Regions from separate parts of the Erwinia sp. AnSW2-5 genome, predicted to be linked through region 1. Evidence: predicted binding sites of a transcription regulator. Region 1 holds the regulator's gene; each other region holds the start of a gene.

Region 1 (3,251 bases):
GGTGAGATTCCCCGCCAGCATGCCCTGTTTCGCCGGGACCTGCGAACTGACCAGCAACAGCGCCAGCGCGATTAACATTTTCATTGCATGGGTTCCGTGAGACTCAATGCAGCGCATTCTCGGATAGTTCAGCACTGACAATCAACCTTGGTGGCAATTGAAAGCTGAAACAGGTTTCAGCGCCGGGCGTGCTGCTGATATCCAGGCGCGTATTGTGATGGCTGAGCGCATGTTTCACGATAGCCAGACCTAACCCGCTGCCGCCGGTCTGTCGGGAGCGCGCTTTATCAACGCGATAGAAGCGCTCCGTCAGACGAGGCAGGTGTTCCGGTGCAATCCCTGGCCCATTATCTTTCACCTTAAACTGTGCCCCCTGCGGGCTACGTAGCCAGCTGACATCAATCCGCGTGCCATCCGGCGTATGGTTAACCGCGTTATACACCAGATTGGAAATCGCACTGCGCAGTTGCTCGTCATTGCCAAACACGCGCAAATGCGGGTCGGTATGGAAATAAATATCGTGGCGACCGTTACTGAGCGTTTCCGCTTCACGCTGCAACACCCGCAGCATCATCGGCACGTCCACGGTTTCCTGCAAATCGAGCGCTGGAGCAGCTTCAATGCGCGACAAGGTCAGCAGCTGTTTCACCAGGCTGTCCATGCGTTTGGTCTGTTCCTGCATGGTGTGCAGCGCCTTATCACGCAGGCTGCCCTCCAGCACGGAATCGTTCATCATCTCCAGATAGCCCTGCAACACGGTGAGCGGCGTGCGCAGTTCGTGGCTGACATTGGCAAAGAAGTTACGCCGCGCGCCTTCCAGCTGGTGCATCTGGGTAACATCACGCGCCACCAGCAGCCATTGCCCTTCGCTGTAAGGCATCACACGGAATTCCAGATGACGATGGCTGTTCAGTACCAGCGTGAGCGGGCGTGAAAAATCACGCTGACGCAGATAGCGGGTAAACTCCGGGTAACGCAGCAGGTTGAGGATATTCTGGCCGTTATCTTCCGGCCAGCGCAGCCCCAGCATCTGCTGAGCCAGGCCGTTGCACCAGAAAATCGTCCCCTCTTCGGTGGTCAGTACCACCGCATCAGGCAGAGATTCTGCACCGCTACGAAAACGTTTGATCAGATGACCGAGTTCACGACGGCGACGACGATTACGCGCCTGCATTTGATACAGGCCGTAAAACAGCGGTTCCCAGCTGCCACGGCCGCTGGGAGGTGTCATGCTGCGGTCGACCCACAGCCAGTGAGAGAGTCGAAGTAAGTTGTTGAAATGAAAACCCAGCACACAGAGTACTGAGATTAACAGCAGCCAGGGGAGCCAACCCACCAGCAGCCCGAGCAGTAACGCGGGCAAACCGGCAAGCAGCAGCTCAAACAATAATCTCTTCCAGGAGAGGCGTTCCAACACGGTTCAGACTCCAGCGCGAACAATCAATAGCGTGCAGAGAAACGATACCCTGTTCCGCGAACCGTCTGCACCATACGATCGTGCCCGGTCAGTTCCAGTGCCTTACGTAAGCGACGAATGTGTACATCAACGGTACGATCTTCGACGTAAACGTTAGTTCCCCAGACATGGTTTAGCAACTGCTCACGGCTGTAGACGCGCTCAGGATGCGTCATAAAGAAGTGCAGCAGTTTATATTCGGTCGGCCCCATTTCCAGCGGCTGCGTATCGGACATCACGCGATGCGATGACGGATCAAGACTCAGCCCCTGCATCTCAATCACCTCTTCCACCGCCATCGGTGAAATACGGCGCATCACCGCTTTAATACGTGCCACCAGCTCTTTCGGTGAGAAGGGTTTGGTAATGTAATCGTCGGCACCCACTTCAAGGCCACGGACGCGATCTTCTTCTTCACCACGCGCAGTCAGCATCATCACCGGAATATCACGGGTCATCGCTTCACGCTTCAGGTGCTTAATAAACTGAATGCCGGAACCACCCGGTAACATCCAGTCCAGCAGGATTAAATCTGGCCACGGCTCAATGAGCATACTGACTGCGCTGTCATAGTCCTCGGCTTCGATCGGTTGATAGTCATTTTGTTCCAGAACGAAACACAACATCTCACGGATTGGGGCTTCATCTTCAACCACCAGAATGCGCTTAGCCATTATTGCTCCTGCTACTGTGACAGGTTGTCACGGGGATATGCGGCGCCATTATGCGTCAGTTTTATGACACTTTTATGAAAAAAGCACCCCCTAAAAGCATTGATGAAATTAAATAAAATCTCTACCTCATCAATATGTTTATCGGGCCTGAATAATTCGAGAGGCAGGACAGGTATAATACTCACCACGCTTTTCGCCATGAAAGGACCCCCATGCGCATCATTCATACTGCCGACTGGCATCTTGGCCAGTTTTTCTACACCAAAAGCCGGGCAGCCGAGCACCAGGCATTCCTTGACTGGCTGCTGGAGAAAGCAGAAGCACAGCAGGCGGATGCGATTATTGTGGCGGGCGATATCTTTGATACCGGCTCTCCGCCGAGCTACGCGCGTGAGCTGTATAACCGCTTCGTGGTCAAGCTTCAGCAAACCGGCTGTCAGTTGGTGGTACTGGGCGGCAATCACGATTCGGTTGCCATGCTGAATGAATCGCGCGAGCTGCTGGCCTGCCTCAATACCCGGGTGATCGCCGCCGCCTGCGACGATGTGCGTCAACAGGTGCTGGTTCTCAATCGCCGCGACGGCCAGCCGGGGGCGCTGCTGTGCGCCATTCCGTTTTTACGTCCACGCGATATTCTGCGCAGCCAGAGCGGGCAGTCAGGGCGCGAAAAGCAGCAAAGCCTGCTGGAAGCCATTACGGAACACTATCAGCAGTGCTGGCAGGAAGCCCTGAAACAGCGCGATGCGCTGGGCCTGACGCTACCGATTATTGCTACCGGCCATCTGACCACGATGGGCGTAACCAAAAGCGATGCGGTGCGTGATATCTACATCGGCACGCTGGATGCCTTCCCCGCCGACTGTTTCCCCCCTGCGGACTATATCGCCCTGGGGCATATCCATCGCGCCCAGCGCATTGCCGACAGCGATCATATTCGCTACAGCGGCTCCCCAATCCCACTCAGTTTTGATGAGCTGGGTAAAGCCAAAAGCGTGTTTCAGGTCGACTTCAGCGACGGCAAACTCAGCGCCGTCGAAGCCTTACCGATCCCGTTATTCCAGCCGATGCAGATGATCAAAGGCTCTCTGGAACAGATTGAGCAGCAGCTGGCAGCACTCACG
Region 2 (3,251 bases), on a different contig from region 1:
CCGCCGCTGCGAGCGCGTTCGTGGGCAGTTTTTATTAACCAGTTCGCTCTGGGGGCTGGTGTTTATCAGTCTGATTGGGCTGGCCATCTGGCATTAAAAAAGGCGCCCCTGACAAGGGTCGCCTTCTGGATAAATCGCGGGCTTGTTCGGGCGGACCTTTTTCGGCCCGCCCGCTGCTCATCAAATCAGCTTCAACGCCAGCCAGTACAGGCTACCGGAAAGGACAATCGAGACGGGCAGGGTGAAGACCCATGCCAGCAGGATGTTCTTAATGGTGCGCCCCTGCACGCCGCCACCGTCAACCAGCATCGTACCGGCAACGGAAGAGGAGAGGACGTGGGTGGTGGAAACCGGCATCCCGGTATAACTAGCCACACCGATAGAGACGGCTGCCGTCATCTGAGCAGACATCCCCTGTGCGTAAGTCATGCCTTTTTTACCGATTTTCTCACCGATGGTGGTGGCAACACGACGCCAGCCAATCATCGTACCCAGTGACAGCGCTAACGCGACGGCGAGGATGATCCACACCGGGGCATACTCAATGGTGTTGAGCAGGTCACCCTTCAACTTATTGAGGAAGCGTTTGTCGTCAGGCTGCGTTTCCGGCAGCTTGGCGGCTTTCTCTGCGGTATCGGAGATGCACATCAGCAGACGACGCAGCTGGCCGCGCTGTTCCACGCTTAACGCATCATAGCTGGACAGGTTGTTCAGCAGACCCTGAGCACGGTGGATGGCAGGCAAAGCACGCGCCGCATCACAGTGGAACTCTTCAGGCCCTGAAGGCACCTCTTCCGGCGTTGGCAATGCAGGTGGTGACATCTCGATGATATGCGTCAGCGAGGTGGCATGCTGCTGGTAATACTGTTCCAGATGGTTGACCGCATCGCGGGTGCGAGTGATGTCATAACCGCTGGAGTTCATATTGACCACAAAGCCTGCCGGTGCAACGCCAATCAGTACCAGCATAATCAGGCCGATACCTTTCTGACCGTCGTTTGCGCCGTGCGAATAGCTGACGCCAATCGCTGAGACAATCAACGCGATACGGGTCCAGAACGGTGGTTTTTTCTTACCATCGATCTTTTCACGTTCGGCTGGGGTCATATGAATCCGCTGACGTTTTTTATTCCCACTCCAGAAGCGGCGCAGGATAAACACCAACCCACCGGCAACCACTAAGCCGACAATCGGTGAAATAATCAACGACATAAAGATACCGATCATTTTGGGAATGTTCAGCGCATCAACCACCGAGGTGCCAGTCAGCAACGCGTTGGTCAGGCCGATACCAATGATGGCACCAATCAGAGTATGAGAGCTGGAAGCCGGTAACCCGAAGTACCAGGTGCCGAGATTCCATATAATAGCGGCAAGCAACATGGAAAAGACCATGGCCAGCCCGTGAGCCGATCCCACATTCAATAGCAGGTCGGTGGGTAGCAGATGGACGATAGCGTAAGCCACGCTTAAGCCGCCCAACAGTACACCGAAGAAGTTGAACACCCCTGCCATGACAACCGCTAACTGCGAGCGCATTGCACGGGTATAGATCACGGTAGCGACTGCATTGGCCGTGTCATGGAAGCCATTGATTGCTTCATAGATCAAGACAAACAACAGAGCGAGTACCAGTAACAGGCCGGTATGAAAATCAAGACCAGCAAACAGATGTAGCATAAGCGTTACGCCATTTTGGAGGACATGAACGCGGCGCATTATCAGCGACAAACCGCACCCGGGGAAAGGGAAATATAGACTTTTTTTGACAGTAACGTGTCAAAGTGATGACAGTTAGCAGTGAAAACACCAACAAATCATAAAGTTACAAAATGTTTCAGCCTCGAATGAGGCCTGAAGCTGGTATCCCCGCCCCCAACTCACTACAATCAGCGTTTTTGAGAGTCGGCGCGGAGTGTGTGGTGGAAAAGTTTGACGTTATCGTCGTTGGTGCAGGCGCAGCTGGCCTGTTTTGCGCAGCCCAGGCAGGGCAAAAAGGGCGACGTGTTCTGCTGATTGATAATGGCAAAAAAGCCGGGCGCAAAATCCTGATGTCGGGCGGCGGGCGCTGCAATTTCACCAACCTCTACACTGAGCCGGCGGCTTACCTGTCGCATAACCCGCATTTTTGTAAATCTGCGCTGGCGCGTTATACCCAGTGGGATTTTATCGATCTGATCAACCGTCACGGCATCGCCTGGCATGAGAAAACCCTGGGACAACTGTTCTGTGACGACTCCGCCCAGCAGGTGGTCGATCTGCTGCTGAAAGAGTGTGAGAGCGGGCAAGTCACGCTGCGTCTGCGCAGTGAAGTGGTGTCCGTCACGCGTGACGACAGCGGTTATACCCTGCAACTGAACGGCACGGAAGTGCAGGCCGATAAACTGGTGATTGCCAGCGGTGGGCTGTCGATGCCGGGGCTGGGCGCCTCGCCGTTCGGCTATAAAATTGCCGAACAGTTTGGCCTGAAGGTGTTTCCCACCCGCGCCGGGCTGGTGCCGTTTACCCTGCATAAGCCGCTGCTGGAACAGCTTCAGACGTTGTCCGGCGTCTCGGTGCCGTCGGTGCTCACCGCCGAAGACGGCACGGTATTTAAAGAAGCGCTGCTGTTTACCCATCGTGGCCTCTCCGGCCCGGCGGTCCTGCAACTTTCCAGCTACTGGTTGCCGGGTGAGTTTGTTACGGTCAACCTTTCCCCAGGCCAGGACATTGATGCGTTTATTAATGAAGAGCGCAACAGCCATCCGAATCAAAGCCTGAAAAATACCCTGGCGAAATTGCTGCCGAAACGCCTGGTCGAGTGCCTGCAACTGCTGGGGAGGGTGCCGGAGTGTACGCTGAAGCAGCTGAACAGCCGCCAGCAGGCCGATCTGGCGACTTCGCTGCACCAGTGGCGCGTGCAGCCTAACGGCACCGAAGGCTACCGCACCGCCGAAGTGACGCTGGGCGGTGTGGATACCACTCAGCTGTCATCGAAAACCATGGAAGCCCGCGATGTTCCGGGGCTGTACTTTATCGGTGAAGTGGTGGATGTGACCGGCTGGCTGGGCGGCTATAACTTCCAGTGGGCGTGGAGTTCCGCCTGGGCGTGTGCGCAGGCGCTGTGAGTTGGAATGGAATAATAATTCACTCACTGCAATCGCTGTTTAATCTCCCTGTTAATAACAGGCCATTATAATGAAACGATGTCTCTGAATCACACAACTGTGCTGCAAGCATTCACTGAACTGCAGCTTTGCAGCTAGCTGGTG
Region 3 (3,251 bases), on a different contig from region 1:
TCGACGTTTTGCACCGAATACCACAGGGCTTCACCCGCTGGCCACAGGAAGAAAACGATAGTGATTAACAGCTGTGGCAGCACCAGCAGATAGGGCAGCGCTTTCGCGCGAAATACGGGACGGGGTTGGGACATAAAGGGTTATCTCGTGCGAAAAACGTTGCAGGGGCTAACCGTAGTTCTGGTCGCCCCTGGCGGGCGGATCGTTGATCCGCCCCTACATACGTGCGGATCAACGATCCGCACCTACGACAAACGCTATTTGGTCTGTTGTTCGAAGCGACGCAGCAGTTGATTACCACGCTCAACGGCGCTGTCCAGTGCCGCCTGCGGGGTTTTCTTGCCAGTCCAGACGCCTTCCAGCTCTTCATCCACAATGGTACGGATCTGCGGCATATTGCCCAGACGCATCCCTTTGGTGAATGGCAGCGGATCTTTGTTCAGCATCTGACGGGTGGCAATATCTGCACCCGGGTTTTTGTCGTAGAAGCCCTGCTTCTTCGTCAGCTCGTAAGCCGCTGTGGTGATCGGCAGGTAGCCGGTTTTCTGGTGCCATTCGGCGGCAATTTCAGGCTTCGCCAGGAACTGCATAAACTCGGCCACACCTTTGTAGGTTGCCGCATCTTTGTTCTTCAGCACCCACAGGCTCGCACCGCCGATGATGGCATTCTGCGGTGCGTTCGGCACGGTCGCATCATACGGCATCATGCCGACGCCATAGTTGAACCTGGCGTGGCTGCGGATATCGGCCAGCGAGCCGGAAGAGGCGGTGGTGATAGCGCAGTCGCCGTTATAGAACTTGGCGGTGGATTCATCTTTACGGCCGAAGTAGGTGAAATCACCCTTCTTGTTCATCTCTTCCAACAGGGCAATGTGGCGCACCTGAGTCGGTTTGTTGAATTCCAGTACCGCGTCCGTGCCGTCAAAGCCGTTGTTTTTGGTGGCAACCGGCAAACCATGCCAGGCGCTGAAGTTCTCAATCTGGATCCAGCCCTGCCAGCCGCTGGCGTAACCACAGGTCATGCCCGCTTTACGCAGTGCTTCAGTGTATTTCGCCAGATCCTGCCAGGTTTTTGGCGGCTGCTCAGGGTCAAGACCGGCTTTTTTGAAGGCGTCTTTGTTGTAGTACAGCACCGGGGTGGAGCTGTTAAATGGCTGGGAGATCAGCTGGCCTTTGGAATCGCTGTAGTAGCCCGCGACTGCCGGGACAAACTGCTTCGGATCCATCGCAATGCCGGCGTTTTTAAACACTTCATTGACCGGAACAATCGCTTTCGATGCCATCATCGTGGCCGTACCCACTTCGTATACCTGCAAAATCGCGGGTGCTTTGCCAGAACGAATCGCGGCAATACCGGCTGACATGCTCTGCTCGTAGTTACCTTTGTAGGTCGGTACGATTTTATAGTCAGGGTTTTCTGCGTTAAAGCGAGTGGCCAGCGAGTTGACCTCTTCACCCAGCGCACCTTCCATTGAGTGCCAGAATGGGATCTCGGTGGCGGCCAGCGCATTGGCGCTAAGAGTCAGTCCCAGTACCACGCTAAGTGCGGTATGACGAAAGGCGATTGATGACATGTCGGTTTCCTGTACCCGGTGTTGTAAGGCGCGTTATCGCGCATTCTTTGAGTCGGGAGGTAACATGACATGCGAAAATGACAGAAAAATAACGGGGTTGTGACAGTAGAGTGACAGCGAGGTGACGACCGGTGGTGTTTCATTGATATCGGGCGAGGCATGCCTCGCCCCTACGAATTACGTAGGGGTCGGGCATGCCCGACCCGGCTGTTAACCGCCTAAATACGCGCTACGCACTGCCTCATTGGCTAACAATGCATCGCCGGTATCTTCCAGCACCACATGACCGTTTTCGAGCACATAGCCACGGTCGGCCAGCTTCAGCGCCTGGTTGGCATTCTGTTCGACGAGGAAAATCGTCATGCCTTCCTGACGCAGCTGTTCAATGGTGTCAAAAATCTGCTGGATAATGATCGGGGCCAGGCCCAGCGACGGCTCATCCAGCAGCAGCAGGCGCGGCTGGCTCATCAGCGCGCGGCCAATCGCCAGCATCTGCTGCTCACCGCCCGACATAGTGCCAGCACGCTGTACACGGCGCTCATACAGTCGCGGAAACAGCTCATACACCCGCTTGATGCGCTGCTGATACTGCTGGCGCTCGGCAAAGAAACCGCCCATTGCCAGGTTCTCATCCACCGTCATCCGCGAGAAGACGCGCCGCCCTTCCGGCACAATCGCAATCGCCTCACGCATAATGCGTGCCGTCTGCCAGTCGGTAATGTCTTTACCGTCGAAGGTAATTGACCCTTCAGTCGCACGCGGTTCCCCGCACAGCGTCCCGAGGATGGTGGTTTTACCCGCGCCGTTCGCACCAATCAGCGTGACAATTTCGCCCTGATTGATATGCAGACTGACGTTATGCAGCGCCTGAATTTTGCCGTAATGCGCGCTGATATTATTCAGGGAAAGCATCGCCTGACTCATATTATGCCTCTCCCAGGTAGGCGCGGATCACGTCCGGGTTATTACGGATCTCGTCCGGCGTACCGTTAGCCAACGGCGTTCCCTGGTTGACCACGTAAATACGATCGGAAATGCCCATGACCAGTTTCATATCATGTTCAATCAGCAGTACCGAGACGTTGTGCTGGTTGCGCAGTTCCGCAATCAGCTCATCCAGCTCGTGAGTTTCTTTCGGGTTCAGACCGGCAGCCGGTTCATCCAGCATCAGGATTTCCGGGCGCGTCACCATGCAGCGGGCGATCTCAAGGCGGCGTTGCTGCCCGTAAGCGAGGTTACCCGCCTGGCGGTTAGCCAGCGCCAGCAGCCCGACGCGATCCAGCCAGGTCGCCGCACGATCGAGCGCTTCGCTTTCCGCTTTACGGAAGGCGGGGGTTTTCAGCAGGCCAGAGAACACGCCGCTTTTCAGGTGCTGATGCTGGGCAACCAGCAGGTTCTCAATCACCGTCATTTCACGGAACAGACGCACATGCTGGAAGGTGCGCACAATGCCCATGCGCGCGATCTTCTGCCCAGGCAGGCCCGCAAGCTGTTTGTCGCCCAGCTTGATGGAGCCACCCGTCGGGCGGTAGAACCCGGTCAGGCAGTTAAACACCGTGGTTTTACCGGCGCCGTTCGGGCCGATAAGCGAGACGATTTCCTGCGGGCGCAGCTCCAGTTCCACGTTATTGACGGCCAGCAGGCCACCAAAGCGCATCATCAGGCCATTAACGGCTA

The links. Region 1 encodes PhoB, which activates phosphate uptake and scavenging genes when phosphate is short. Its sites were predicted from a motif close to CTGTCATAAAACTGNCNNAT; they were not measured.
Region 2: the regulator PhoB is predicted to act here: its motif matches at 1,775-1,794, upstream of pitA (inorganic phosphate transporter PitA).
Region 3: the regulator PhoB is predicted to act here: its motif matches at 1,672-1,691, upstream of ugpB (sn-glycerol-3-phosphate ABC transporter substrate-binding protein UgpB).

What each region holds. Positions count from the first base shown of each region.
Region 1 is NZ_JBJGXA010000031.1:167,721-170,971, reverse strand. It holds gene ACFL9S_RS19015 (PstS family phosphate ABC transporter substrate-binding protein) at 1-84, opposite strand, end outside; gene phoR (phosphate regulon sensor histidine kinase PhoR) at 104-1,417, opposite strand; gene phoB (phosphate response regulator transcription factor PhoB) at 1,441-2,130, opposite strand; gene sbcD (exonuclease subunit SbcD) at 2,343-3,251, shown strand, end outside.
Region 2 is NZ_JBJGXA010000001.1:181,545-184,795, forward strand. It holds gene uspB (universal stress protein UspB) at 1-97, shown strand, start outside; gene pitA (inorganic phosphate transporter PitA) at 181-1,680, opposite strand; gene ACFL9S_RS00805 (NAD(P)/FAD-dependent oxidoreductase) at 1,923-3,107, shown strand.
Region 3 is NZ_JBJGXA010000001.1:257,974-261,224, reverse strand. It holds gene ugpA (sn-glycerol-3-phosphate ABC transporter permease UgpA) at 1-134, opposite strand, end outside; gene ugpB (sn-glycerol-3-phosphate ABC transporter substrate-binding protein UgpB) at 258-1,574, opposite strand; gene livF (high-affinity branched-chain amino acid ABC transporter ATP-binding protein LivF) at 1,785-2,498, opposite strand; gene livG (high-affinity branched-chain amino acid ABC transporter ATP-binding protein LivG) at 2,500-3,251, opposite strand, start outside.